DNA from 3 places in the Anaerobacillus sp. 1_MG-2023 genome. Region 1 is predicted to be linked to each of the others. Evidence: a T-box and tRNA genes for the amino acid it is inferred to sense, from the RefSeq annotation. Region 1 holds a T-box; the other regions hold tRNA genes.
What was found. The T-box of region 1 lies ahead of argS (arginine--tRNA ligase). A T-box ahead of a tRNA ligase gene usually reads a tRNA of that ligase, here a tRNA-Arg.

Region 1 (4,224 bases):
TAAGAAAATGATTCAAGAACGCATCCTGACTCTTAGTGATGAATTAGATGAAAACGATGAATTTGGTGTTTCTCAATCTTTTGCTCAACATTCTACAGGTGAACTATCCAATTACGATAATCACCCTGGCGATACGGCGACAGAATTATATGAACGCGAGAAAGATCTATCACTAAATGAACATGCAAAAACAGAATTAGCAGAACTGACAAAGGCCCTTGAACGAATTGGAAATGGAAAATACGCCATATGTGAAGTTTGTGGAAATGATATTTCAACAGAAAGACTCGCTGTCCTTCCAACAGCTTCAACATGTGTAGAACATAGTCCATCACAAAAGACATCAGACAAAAGACCAGCAGAAGAAGGTGTACTTGGCAATTCCTACGTGGAACATGTAAACGACTCTAACGATGCTACCTTTTTTGACGCTGAAGATTCGTGGCAACGAGCTGCGAAGTATGGAACATCTGAAACACCTTCAGACTTTAACGCTCAGGAAATGAACTATGACAAAATGTATATTGATTCCAATGAGCCTGTCGGGTATGTCGAGGAAATCGAATCATTTTTATCAGCCGATCTAGATGGCAAACCATCTGGAGTTATTCCAAATCAACGTCATGAACGTTATGAAGACTTACTAGATGATCATGACCAGAAGGCAAGTCAGGGTACAATCGAAGATAGTGACCTCATCTAAATAAGACAGCCCGAAAAACGGGCTGTCTTATTACATTTCTTCTGGTGCCTGTAGTCCTAACAATCGCAAGCCTTCTTGTAAAACAATGGATACGGCTGACACTAGTTGCAGTCTCGCTTGTTTGTATGAAGGATCATCTAAGATACGAATCTGTCCATAGTATTTATTAAAAGAACGTGAAAGTTCAATTACAAACTTTGCGATTTGAGAAGGGTCGTATTCAGCTGCTGATCTTTCGATTACATTTGGAAAACTAAGTAGTTTTGTGACAACTGACCAGGCTTCTTCATCTTCGAGGCCTTTTATATGATCATTAGAATGAAAATCCCCTTTGCGTAGAATGGAACAGGCACGCGCATGAGTATATTGCACGTATGGACCAGTTTCCCCTTCAACACGTAGCATGTCTTCAAGTGAGAACTCTATATCATTTCGACGATCATTCTTTAAGTCATGAAACAAAACGGCCCCTACCCCAATTTGTTCAGCAATCGCGTTTTTATTTTCTAAACTAGGATTTTTGGTTTCAATGTTTACTTTTGCGAGCTCGATTGCTTCCGTCAACACTTCTTCTAGTAATACCACTTTCCCTTTTCTTGTTGACATTTTCTTTCCATCTTTCAACATCATCCCGAAGTTAATATGGTGCATTTGATCCGCCCAATCGAATCCCATTTTCTTTAATACCTCAAATAATTGTTTGAAATGTAGACTCTGTTCATTTCCTACGACATAAAGAGCCTTACTAAATCCATATGTTTCATAGCGATAAATGGCTGCAGCGAGATCACGGGTTGCATAAAGTGTGGCGCCATCTTTCTTCTTAATTAGACATGGTGGTAAGCTCTCTCCAAGTTCTACTACCATGGCTCCACGAGATTCAACTAAGAGATTTTTTTCTTCAAGTTGATCAATAACGTTTTGCATTTTATCATTATAGAACGCTTCTCCGTTTGTTGAATCAAAGGTAATCCCCATAAGCTCATAAATTCGATCAAACTCTTTAAGTGATTCTTCACGGAACCATTTCCATAATGAAACGGCTTCTGGGTTACCTTCTTCTAATTCTTTAAATGCCTTACGCCCCTCATCTTCAAGACCATTATCTGATTCCGCTTTTTCATGGAATGTAATATAGAGCTTAAGAAGTTCTTTAATCGTTTGCTCACGAACCTTTTGCTCCTCCCCCCACTTTCGGTAGGCCGTTATCAATTTTCCGAACTGAGTTCCCCAGTCCCCAAGATGATTAATGCGAATGGGGCGATAGCCGACTTTTTCAACAATTAGCGCTAGTGAATTTCCAATAACGGTTGAGCGTAAATGGCCCATTGAGAAGGGCTTCGCTATATTAGGAGAGGAAAGATCAATCGTCACTGCACCACCCTTTCCTACCTTAGAAGCCCCGTACTCACTTCCTTCACGGAGAATGCGACTTATTACTTCAGTACTGACCATTTTCTTATTAAGAAACACATTAATATAAGGTCCGACTGCTTCTACTTTTTCAAAGACTTTCTCATGAATTTCAGAAACAAGTTCCTTCGCAATTTGATGAGGAGGCATTCGTTTCACTTTGGCAAGATCGAAGCATGGGAAGGCATAGTCACCTAAAGAGTCATGCTTAGGCAGTTCAATTCGCTGCATTATATTAAGAAAGCTCACTTCTTTTTCACATGCTTCATAAAGTTGTTGTGCAAATAATTCTTTGTAATTCATACATTTCCTCCTATTTTCATATTCATTTGTCTATAAAAAAATCTCCGTCTCTATAAAAGAGACGGAGATATATTCCGCGGTACCACTCTGATTGCTCAATAAATGATTTGAGCCAACTTCACTCTATAACGGGGAGCCCGACTGCTTCTACTTTATTCAAAACAGTGTCTTGAAAGTCCGGTTCATGCCTGCTAAGGTTCCGAGCTCTCACCATCCCCGGATCGCTTTATCCGTATACAAACACTACTCTCTTTCGCATTGACGATACAATATTATTCTTATTATAGACGATTTCCGTATAAATTCAACCGATTATTTCATAAGTCTGTTTGCTGATTCAGGATATTTACTACCATCTTCAAAACCTTCCTGATAACCTTCTCGATAAATCGATGTCAAGTACATAGAGATCAGCTGTCTTACTTTTGGTTCAACGTTCACGACCTCTAAATGCTTCATACACCGATCCACTGCCAATTTCTCCTTTTGAACATTTTTAATCGTCATCGTTAGAACCACCTTCCGGATAAGTTACCCGTATTATACAACACCTTAACAATGAATTTGCACTCATTCGACAAGACTCGATCTAAACTAGGTTAAAACCATACAAAAGACCAGTAAACGACGAAAACAATCACGAGATAATAAAGACTATAGACCTATCACAAGAAATGTATAACACTTTGAAACCTATCATGTATGATTCATTTCAATTCGTATACATAACTTCTCAATTTTTATAACAACCTATACCTATCTAATTTTATTGAGGAGGGTGCATTGTGAGACGAAGCAAACGCAAATCAATTCGAAATGAGTCTTATCAAATTCCAACTGCTACTGAATCACATGATGCATACTATTCTCTTGAAGAAAACAAGGAATATATAAAATCCAAATTCCATAATACAGAAGATATCAAATTCAGAAATATTACAGTTCAGGATGTGAAATGCCTACTTGCTTATTTAGACCCATTAGTTGATGAAGAGAAACTTCAAAGAACGATTATGAAACCATTGTTTGAAACAAATCAATTAAACATCGAGGATACAGTCACATCTAAAGAATACCGACGATCAAAAAATTTAAATGAAGCTATTACAGGATTAACAAAAGGATTTGTTGTTCTACTAATAAATGGACAAGTACATTTTTATTTACTAGAAGCTTTCTCAGGAAATTCTAGAGCAATATCTGAGCCAATTAATGAGCAAGTCGTTCGTGGTTCACATGAAGGATTTGTCGAAAATATTATGCAAAACCTTCAAATGCTTCGTAGAAGAATTGAAAATCCTAACCTCGTGATTAGGTTCTTTAAAGTTGGTAAAACAACGGACACGAAAATAGCTGTTATTTACTTACAGAACTTGGTGAACCCTGACCTTATTGCGGAAGTAGAAAAAAGGGTGACAGCTATCCAAACAGATTCCATCCAGACACCAGGATATGTAGAAGAATTTATCGAGGATTCCCCTTTTTCTCCATTTCCACAAATGCTAAGTACAGAGCGTCCAGACAGGATGACCGCCCATATAATTGAAGGACGAATTGGGCTTTTAATGGAAGGTAGCCCATCAACATTAATTATGCCAGTTACATTTTTTGCATTCTATCAATCGCCTGAAGACTACAACAGCAGGTGGTATATCGGATCTATCTTAAGACTCATAAGAGTAGCCAGTTTTATCTTTGCATTAGGGTTGCCTTCCTTATACATCGCCACTGTATCTTTTCACCCAGAGGTACTACCTGCGGAGTTAATCTTAAATATTAAAAGCTCGCTTGAAAACGTTCCATTC
Region 2 (4,224 bases), on a different contig from region 1:
ATCTTTCGGACCAAAAAGATAAGAAAGTATTAACTTATTGTACAGGTGGAATTCGCTGTGAGAAATTTTCTGGTTACTTAATGAAAAAAGGTTTTTCCGACGTTTCACAGCTTCATGGAGGAATTGTAACGTATGGTAAAGACCCGGAGGTACAAGGGAAATATTTTGATGGCAAGTGCTTTGTATTTGATGATCGTCTTGCTGTTAATGTAAACCGTACCGATGAAGATACAGTTGTAGGGAAATGCTACCATTGTGAGGATCCAGCAGATACTTATATCAATTGTGCTAATGTACAGTGTGACAAGCTTCATATCGTCTGTGATTCTTGCAAAGAGGAGTATAACCATTATTGTTCTTCTGCATGTGAAGAAGAAGTTCGTATGATCCAATCGTAACGCAGCGGCTAACGCTGCGTTTTTTCTTACATTGAAACAAGAGAGGAGGCGCGTTAAGATGTGCTTAATTGCTGTAGCTCAAAATGTTCATCCTACATACCCATTTATACTCGTAGCCAACCGAGATGAATTCTACGAGCGTCCAACAAAACCTGCGAACTATTGGAGAGATGTACCAGAACTACTTGCGGGGCGTGATTTAAAGGCTATGGGAACATGGCTAGGGGTTACAACAAACGGAAGAATTGCAGCCCTTACGAACTATCGAGAAGCGAATGAGCAGCCTAAAAGTCTATCAAGGGGTGATCTAACGGCCGATTACTTACGTGATCATCAATCCCCATTATCATACTTAGAAATGGTTCGACAAAAGAAAGATCAGTACAATGGATTTAATTTAATCATAGGAGATTTTAAGAGCCTTTATTATTATTCAAATCGGCAGGATCAAATTTCAAAACTAGAGAACGGTGTTCACGCTGTTAGTAATCACTTACTGAATACGAGCTGGCCAAAGGTTGAGCAGCTTAAAGAAGAATTGAAACACTATTTAAGTGCAGAAAAGAACCTCGATCAGAATCGTCTTTTTGAAATGCTTTCTCACGCTGAGCCTGCACCTGATTATCTATTACCACAGACAGGCGTGCCGATCGAATGGGAAAGGATGCTTTCACCTGTTTTTATTAAGTCGGATCATTACGGAACGAGGGCGCAAACTGTTATTATGGTTTCACAAAATGGAGAAGTTACTTTTGTTGAGAGGTCAGGAGAAGATCACGAAAATTACTACCAATTTAATCTTGAAGAAGCATAATTGCGCTCCAAGTGAATAAATTATGTGTTACCTGTAACTTTTGCCAATAGATCGATGGTGAAAAAAGATTCGGGTTTAACAACAGAAAAATAGGGTAATGAGAGTTATTACTTATGAGGAGGGGTTTTTTTGAAAAGAAAGCGTCACTATGTTGAAGATCAGCTTTTGCGGGAATCAAGCGACATGAAAGAGTACCGAAAATATGATTCTGAAATGGTGACTAAAAAAAGACCAATACTCCGCCAAAATAAAAAGAAAAAACCACTTATTCAAACGCCAGTATAAGCAGGGGAGAGCGCTCCCTGCTTTTTCTATGTGAAAAATGGAGTGCTTAACTATGGGGATTATTTTTTTGTGAAAAAGGGTTGTGTTTTTTTCGAGTCGGTGATAAGATAAGTCTTGTCCTTGAAAAAACACATTAAAAAAAGTGTTGACGAGACAAAAGATGATATTGTATAATAATGAAGTCGCTGTTTAACGGAGGATTAGCTCAGCTGGGAGAGCATCTGCCTTACAAGCAGAGGGTCGGCGGTTCGAGCCCGTCATCCTCCACCATTTATTTTTGATGAGTTTCATTAAATTATGCCGGCCTAGCTCAATTGGTAGAGCAACTGACTTGTAATCAGTAGGTTGGGGGTTCAAGTCCTCTGGCCGGCACCACACATGCGGGTGTGGCGGAATTGGCAGACGCGCTAGACTTAGGATCTAGTGTCTTACGACGTGGGGGTTCAAGTCCCTTCACCCGCACCATAGAATATGCGCCCGTAGCTCAATTGGATAGAGCGTCTGACTACGGATCAGAAGGTTAGGGATTCGACTTCTCTCGGGCGCACCATCTTGGGGCCTTAGCTCAGCTGGGAGAGCGCCTGCCTTGCACGCAGGAGGTCAGCGGTTCGATCCCGCTAGGCTCCACCATATATATATTCATGTTTTTGGAGGAATACCCAAGTCTGGCTGAAGGGATCGGTCTTGAAAACCGACAGGGGCTTAGTCGCCCGCGGGGGTTCGAATCCCTCTTCCTCCTCCATCTTTGCGGGTGTAGTTTAGTGGTAAAACCTCAGCCTTCCAAGCTGATGTCGTGGGTTCGATCCCCATCACCCGCTCCATTTTGTTGGCCCGTTGGTCAAGCGGTTAAGACACCGCCCTTTCACGGCGGTATCACGGGTTCGATTCCCGTACGGGTCACCAACTAAATTTTCATAAATTTTATTGGCTCAAGCATACTCAAAGAGGTGCTTTTTTTGTTGTTTTCAATTCGGTACGTCTTATCAGAATACAGCATACAGTGACTGTATAAGAGAGGGGATGGACCGAATGTATTATGAAGAACATGAGCATATTGCTTATCATTATGACAACACAGATGCCTATCGTCAGCAACCGGTAGCTCCAACTTCGAGCCCACCAGCATCACCGCCTCCTAGACCGCAGTCAGCACAAGCTGGAACATTTGCTGTAGATCCAGGATCAATTAGAAGGTGTATGTATCGGTTTACTTATATTTGGATGAGGGGCGGCAATTCATTTTGGTTTTGGCCAGTATATGTAGGGCGTACTTCTGTTTCGGGGTTTCGCTGGACCGGTAGAAGGTGGGTATATACAGGCATAAGTCTCAGAAGAATTGATATGTTTACTTGTTAATAGATAGGGCGCTTACATGAAGCGCTCTTTTTTAAAGGCTCTTTTCGTAGACGTTGTTGCTATAGTAGGTGAATTTTCGCTTCAATCAAGGAAGTTTAGAGTTTAATTCAACAATTGTTTCGAAAGCAACAATTTTTATAAAAGGGCCTTTTAAATGAAAAGCTTCTTTAACTTAGCCAAATGAAAATTAATGAAAAATCGTCTAAACATCTGGCTTTTTTGAGAAGATCATGCGAGAATAATACTAACTATTGATCTTCGAAAGTCAGGTGCACATAATGAAATTCCCTCTTTGGATGAGAAAGTTATTTGTAGCATTTGTTGCTGTTGTTACGCTTGGAACTGTGATTCCTACTGGATATCTAGCAGATGACAAAACAGAGGCATCAGAGAATTATCAAGAAGAAAACCATCTTCTTATTGAGTCGAGGGACGAGCCTGATAAGGCGATAGAGCCTGTTGTTGATCAGTATGATTGGCCCATCATAGCTCAGGACGCTTCTTCTTCTGAACTACTGACGCATTTTGTAAGCTATGCAAGCAATCAATCTGAGCAACTCGGGCTAACAAAATTCGGTGAAACGATCTCAACTCGAGTCGGTAACGAGTATCGAGATGCAATTGTACCTAAAATGACAGAAGCGATCGCTACCTCAGTGGAAAATCTGGATGAGGATACGTTAAGGTCACTTCGTTTGACGGACAACCCTTCTGGTGGATACGGAGAACGCATTCTTCATGTGTATAATGAACAGAGCGGGGAAGACTTATTGCGTTTCCATGTGAGAAGAGATCACCCCCCACAAGATGGCTATTGGTTTAATTTTCATTACCATGCAGCGAATGATGATTTTGAAGAACATTATGAAGTAGGTAAGATTTATTGGGATAAAAACACTCCGCCTAAGTGGCTCTCGTAAGAGAGGTGCGCGGGGTGTTTTTGGTTGGAGATTAAGGGAGGATCACAACATAGATGGAACTTGTACAATGTATTAGAGATGTTTTCGAAGAAGAGCCTTTAACCGGCTCAGAGAATGTATTGAATCGTAAATTATTTAAGGAAGGTCATTTCTACCCAGTTTATAAAGATGAGCATCATAGCTGGATTACGCTTGATGATGAAGGAGAGCAGCATATTATTGCTACCGGCATCTCCCTCAATGAAGACTTCTGGTTTACTTTTCGGTTTCGCATTGCATAATAAAAAGCCGCATTAAGCGGCTTTTACTTTTTTTTAGGGCGCGCATTTTGCGGGCCTCTTTTCTTATTTATAAGAAGAGCGTCTTCGCCTTCTTTTTCACCTTGCACACCGGCTTTCGGATCATACGCGTTTCGATTTTTCATGTAAGCTCCTCCTCTAATTGGATTCAC
Region 3 (4,224 bases), on a different contig from region 1:
TAATTCGATACGTGATATTTCTGAAAAGATTATTTCAAAATACGGCATAGTGGATTCCTTCTTCTCAAGCAGTTGAAGAAATCCTTTTACTGATGTTAGAGGATTCCGAACTTCATGAGCAATGCCAGCGGCCAGCTGTGCAGCTGATGCTAAATTTTTCAGATTTAACCGCAAGGGCTTCATTTGTTTTAAGCAATCGCTCTTCTGATTGCTTTCTAAAGGTTTTATCCTTAATCGTTCCGGTCATTCCTTCAAATCTTCCTTTAGAGCTATATTCGTATTTAATAAAGACCTCACACCAGACGAATCCCCCGCCTTTTTTCTGAACCCTGAATTCAAATACTTTAGAATTACTGGCGCCATCCTGGAATCGAGATAATTCTTTATGTAAATTCAGCCGATCATCTGGATGTATATAAGATAAGCTGTATGTGCCTAATGATTCCTGAACGTCGTAACCAGTTAACTCTCCCCACGCTTGATTCAACCAGATCCAACTACCATCTATTCCAGTTTGAAAAACAACTTCGTTTAAGCTGTTTATGACACTATTATAGTTTTCTGATAGTTTACGATATTTTTCCTCACTATCTTTTAATTTGGACAGAAGTATGACAGAGCGATCATAATATGACGAGTACCACCAAACAATTACCATAACTGAGATCGTAAAGAATATGTCCATTAACCAATTGATTTTAATTTCATTAACAGAATAAAGCCAATAATCCCATAATAAAATCGCTATAAAAAACGTTACAACAGATATAATTCTTCCTTTATATCGCTTCATTTCGTCACCATTTCCTAAGTGATATATTAATTACTAGTTTATTGGAAATGGAGCGTATGTGCAAACACACATGTGCCATTAATAGGATAAAAAAACTCCTTGAATAAGTCATCTTATTCAAGGAGTTATAAGTATGCGCCTTAGAGGATTCGAACCTCTGACCCACAGCTTAGAAGGCTGTTGCTCTATCCTACTGAGCTAAAGGCGCACGATATGAATGGTATTTCATCTCAACAAAAGTATACCATGATTAAAATCAGGTTGTGAAGTAGCTTTTAAAACTCTTCTACAATATGTAATGGAGCGGGTGATGGGGATCGAACCCACGACATCAGCTTGGAAGGCTGAGGTTTTACCACTAAACTACACCCGCAAAATGGCTGGGCTAGCTGGATTCGAACCAACGCATGACGGAATCAAAATCCGTTGCCTTACCGCTTGGCTATAGCCCAATCATGGTGGAGGGGGACGGATTCGAACCGCCGAACCCTGAGGGAGCGGATTTACAGTCCGCCGCGTTTAGCCACTTCGCTACCCCTCCATGATGAAATTGTAATATGGTAGCGGCGGAGGGGATCGAACCCCCGACCTCACGGGTATGAACCGTACGCTCTAGCCAGCTGAGCTACACCGCCACTTAAATTATGTATGGTGCGCCCGAGAGAAGTCGAATCCCTAACCTTCTGATCCGTAGTCAGACGCTCTATCCAATTGAGCTACGGGCGCAAAATATATGGTGCGGGTGAAGGGACTTGAACCCCCACGTCGTAAGACACTAGATCCTAAGTCTAGCGCGTCTGCCAATTCCGCCACACCCGCATATGTTGTGTATCAGCGACGTTTAATAATATACCATTGAACCATTTGAAATGTCAATCATTATTCTAAAAAAATGTAGAAAGTTTCTTTTGAAGAGAGTGAAAGCGTTGACATGCTCTTCTCCCTCTCATACGATAAGTTGTAGAAAAGGAGCTGTTACATATGAGTTTATCACAGTCCATTACATGCGCAAAAGAATTCGACAAGAAAGACCCTTTAGCCCATTTTCGTGATAAGTTTTACTTAAATCCAAATACGCTATATTTCGATGGTAATTCACTTGGTCTACTATCAAAGAATGCAGAAGCCTCCCTTCTTCGATCTCTTGATGACTGGAAGCAACACGGAATTGATGGCTGGTCTGATGGTAAGCAGCCCTGGTTTTATATGGCAGAAAACATCGGCGAGATGTCATCAACGCTAATCGGTTCACATGCTTCTGAAACAATTACTACCGGTTCAATTACAACTAACCTTCATCAAATGCTCGCTACTTTTTTTAAACCTTCAGGAAACAAAACAAAAATACTAGCCGATTCTTTAACATTTCCATCTGACATTTACGCTATTCAAAGTCAGCTTGAACTCCATGGATTATCCCCAGAAACTAATTTAATACAAGTTCAGAGCCGTGACGGAAGAACAATCCTAGAAGAGGATATCATTGAGGCCATCGATGATACTGTAGCCCTTATTCTCCTCCCTTCCGTACTTTATCGGAGTGGACAATTACTAAATATAGAAAAAATCACACAAGCAGCCCATTCTAAAGGGGTAATCATTGGCTTTGACCTGGCTCATTCAATCGGAGCCATTCCTCATAAACTTCACGACTGGAACGTTGACTTCGCGGTTTGGTGTACATACAAGTACTTAAATAGCGGCCCTGGTGGTGTAGGTGGACTTTTTGTGCACGAAAATCACCTTGGCAGACGACCCGGCCTTGCTGGATGGTTCAGTTCCAAGAAAGAAATGCAATTCGATATGAGTCATACGCTTACTCATGCTGAAACCGCCGGCGCATTTCAAATAGGCACTCCCCACATTTTTAGTATGGCTCCTTTAATAGGAGCTCTGGAATTGATGAACGAAGCTGGCATAGATGCGATTCGAGAAAAATCATTGTCTCTTACCAACTATTTAATGTGTCTTATTAAAGAAAATCTTGCTGAAGATGGTTTTACGATCACTAATCCATCAGAAGATGATCGACGGGGTGGGCATATTTGCCTCGAGCACGATGAAGCTGCTCGAATTTGCAAAGCGCTAAAACAAAAAGGCGTCATTCCAGATTTCCGCTCACCAAACGTCATTCGCCTAGCACCAATTGCTCTCTATACATCATTTGAAGATGTCTATCATGTTGTCCAAATTCTAAAGAGTATTATGATTGAAAAAACGTATCAGCAGTTTTCTAACGAGCGAAACGTTATCGCTTAAGTGAGTATAATTTGGTTTTTCTCCATTCATACTATGTGAAATGAAGGAGGGAAACAGGATGACTCAGCTGAACGAACTTGAACTTCAAAATCTGCGTCACATGATCGGCGGGCATGAAACACTCGCAAACAAACTTGATTCCTATGCCCAATCTTGTACTTGTCCGCAGCTTAAGCAAATGCTTCAAAAGGATGCACAAGAAGCACGCAACACACAACAACAATTAATCGGCTTCTTAAGTTAAGGAGGGATTTTATGAATGAGAAAGATATGGTAAATGATTATTTATCCGTATTGAACAGCAGCTTAAGTAATTACGGGAGCGTCATTTCTCAAGCTGACAATCCACAACTTCGTCAGGCTCTTCAACAAATTAGAAATACCGATGAGCAGCGACAATATAACCTTTATCAATACGCTAAACAAAAAGGGTATTATCAGCCAGCCGCCCCAGCACAAACCAATGAAATTCAACAAGTTAAAAACCAACTAACAGCTCCGCAGCAACAACAGAATAATCAGCCGCCCCAGGTCCATTAATCCAGAGCCGGTGAAAACCGGCTCTGTGTCTTTATGCTCATTTTTTCATAATTTTGTAAATAGCGTTTCACCCTCCCTTTATATGGATAATTAAATGAGTATTACCTATAGGGAGAGATTGATATGGACTATATTCTTAATGCAATAACTGAATTTTCCGCGTTCATCTGGGGTTATCCTATGATGATCTTACTCTTAGGCGGTGGATTATTTTTAACGATCCGCCTCGGTTTCTTTCAAATAATCTTTTTTCCCCATGCTTTAAAACATACCATCGGTAAAATTTTCAAAAAAGAGAAAGGTGATGGCACAATTTCTCCATTTCAAGCCTTTGCCTCCGCTCTCGCATCTACTGCAGGTGCTACAAACATTGTTGGGGTTCCTGTGGCAATCGCTTTTGGAGGACCTGGCGCTATTTTCTGGATGTGGATTGTCGCTATTATTGGAATGTCAACAAAATTCTCAGAAATTGTTCTCGGGATCAAATACCGAGAGGAAGACAAAAACGGCGTTTATGTTGGCGGCCCAATGTATTACATAAAAAAAGGCTTGGGATGGAAGTTCGCTTCATCTCTATTCGCTTTTGGACTGATGATTGAAATCATTCCAAGTGTCATGGTCCAAACTAACTC

Region 2: it encodes a tRNA-Arg, which carries the amino acid that the T-box ahead of argS (arginine--tRNA ligase) is inferred to sense. The anticodon was not compared.
Region 3: it encodes a tRNA-Arg, which carries the amino acid that the T-box ahead of argS (arginine--tRNA ligase) is inferred to sense. The anticodon was not compared.

The regions. Positions count from the first base shown of each region.
Region 1 is NZ_JAUORD010000006.1:68,018-72,241, forward strand. It holds gene Q4550_RS11990 (TraR/DksA C4-type zinc finger protein) at 1-703, shown strand, start outside; gene argS (arginine--tRNA ligase) at 734-2,419, opposite strand; T-box leader at 2,474-2,687, opposite strand; gene Q4550_RS12000 (hypothetical protein) at 2,732-2,926, opposite strand; gene Q4550_RS12005 (spore germination protein) at 3,205-4,224, shown strand, end outside.
Region 2 is NZ_JAUORD010000003.1:300,653-304,876, forward strand. It holds gene trhO (oxygen-dependent tRNA uridine(34) hydroxylase TrhO) at 1-398, shown strand, start outside; gene Q4550_RS07900 (NRDE family protein) at 457-1,212, shown strand; gene Q4550_RS07905 (hypothetical protein) at 1,342-1,497, shown strand; tRNA gene Q4550_RS07910 (tRNA-Val) at 1,692-1,767, shown strand; tRNA gene Q4550_RS07915 (tRNA-Thr) at 1,797-1,872, shown strand; tRNA gene Q4550_RS07920 (tRNA-Leu) at 1,878-1,962, shown strand; tRNA gene Q4550_RS07925 (tRNA-Arg) at 1,971-2,047, shown strand; tRNA gene Q4550_RS07930 (tRNA-Ala) at 2,052-2,127, shown strand; tRNA gene Q4550_RS07935 (tRNA-Ser) at 2,147-2,239, shown strand; tRNA gene Q4550_RS07940 (tRNA-Gly) at 2,245-2,318, shown strand; tRNA gene Q4550_RS07945 (tRNA-Glu) at 2,326-2,400, shown strand; gene Q4550_RS07950 (transporter) at 2,527-2,853, shown strand; gene Q4550_RS07955 (YpjP family protein) at 3,132-3,773, shown strand; gene Q4550_RS07960 (hypothetical protein) at 3,827-4,054, shown strand.
Region 3 is NZ_JAUORD010000002.1:422,506-426,729, reverse strand. It holds gene Q4550_RS06070 (ATP-binding protein) at 1-183, opposite strand, end outside; gene Q4550_RS06065 (PAS domain-containing protein) at 113-793, opposite strand; tRNA gene Q4550_RS06060 (tRNA-Arg) at 928-1,001, opposite strand; tRNA gene Q4550_RS06055 (tRNA-Gly) at 1,093-1,166, opposite strand; tRNA gene Q4550_RS06050 (tRNA-Gln) at 1,171-1,245, opposite strand; tRNA gene Q4550_RS06045 (tRNA-Tyr) at 1,250-1,334, opposite strand; tRNA gene Q4550_RS06040 (tRNA-Met) at 1,352-1,428, opposite strand; tRNA gene Q4550_RS06035 (tRNA-Arg) at 1,443-1,519, opposite strand; tRNA gene Q4550_RS06030 (tRNA-Leu) at 1,528-1,612, opposite strand; gene kynU (kynureninase) at 1,775-3,052, shown strand; gene Q4550_RS06020 (hypothetical protein) at 3,111-3,296, shown strand; gene Q4550_RS06015 (spore coat protein) at 3,308-3,592, shown strand; gene Q4550_RS06010 (alanine/glycine:cation symporter family protein) at 3,716-4,224, shown strand, end outside.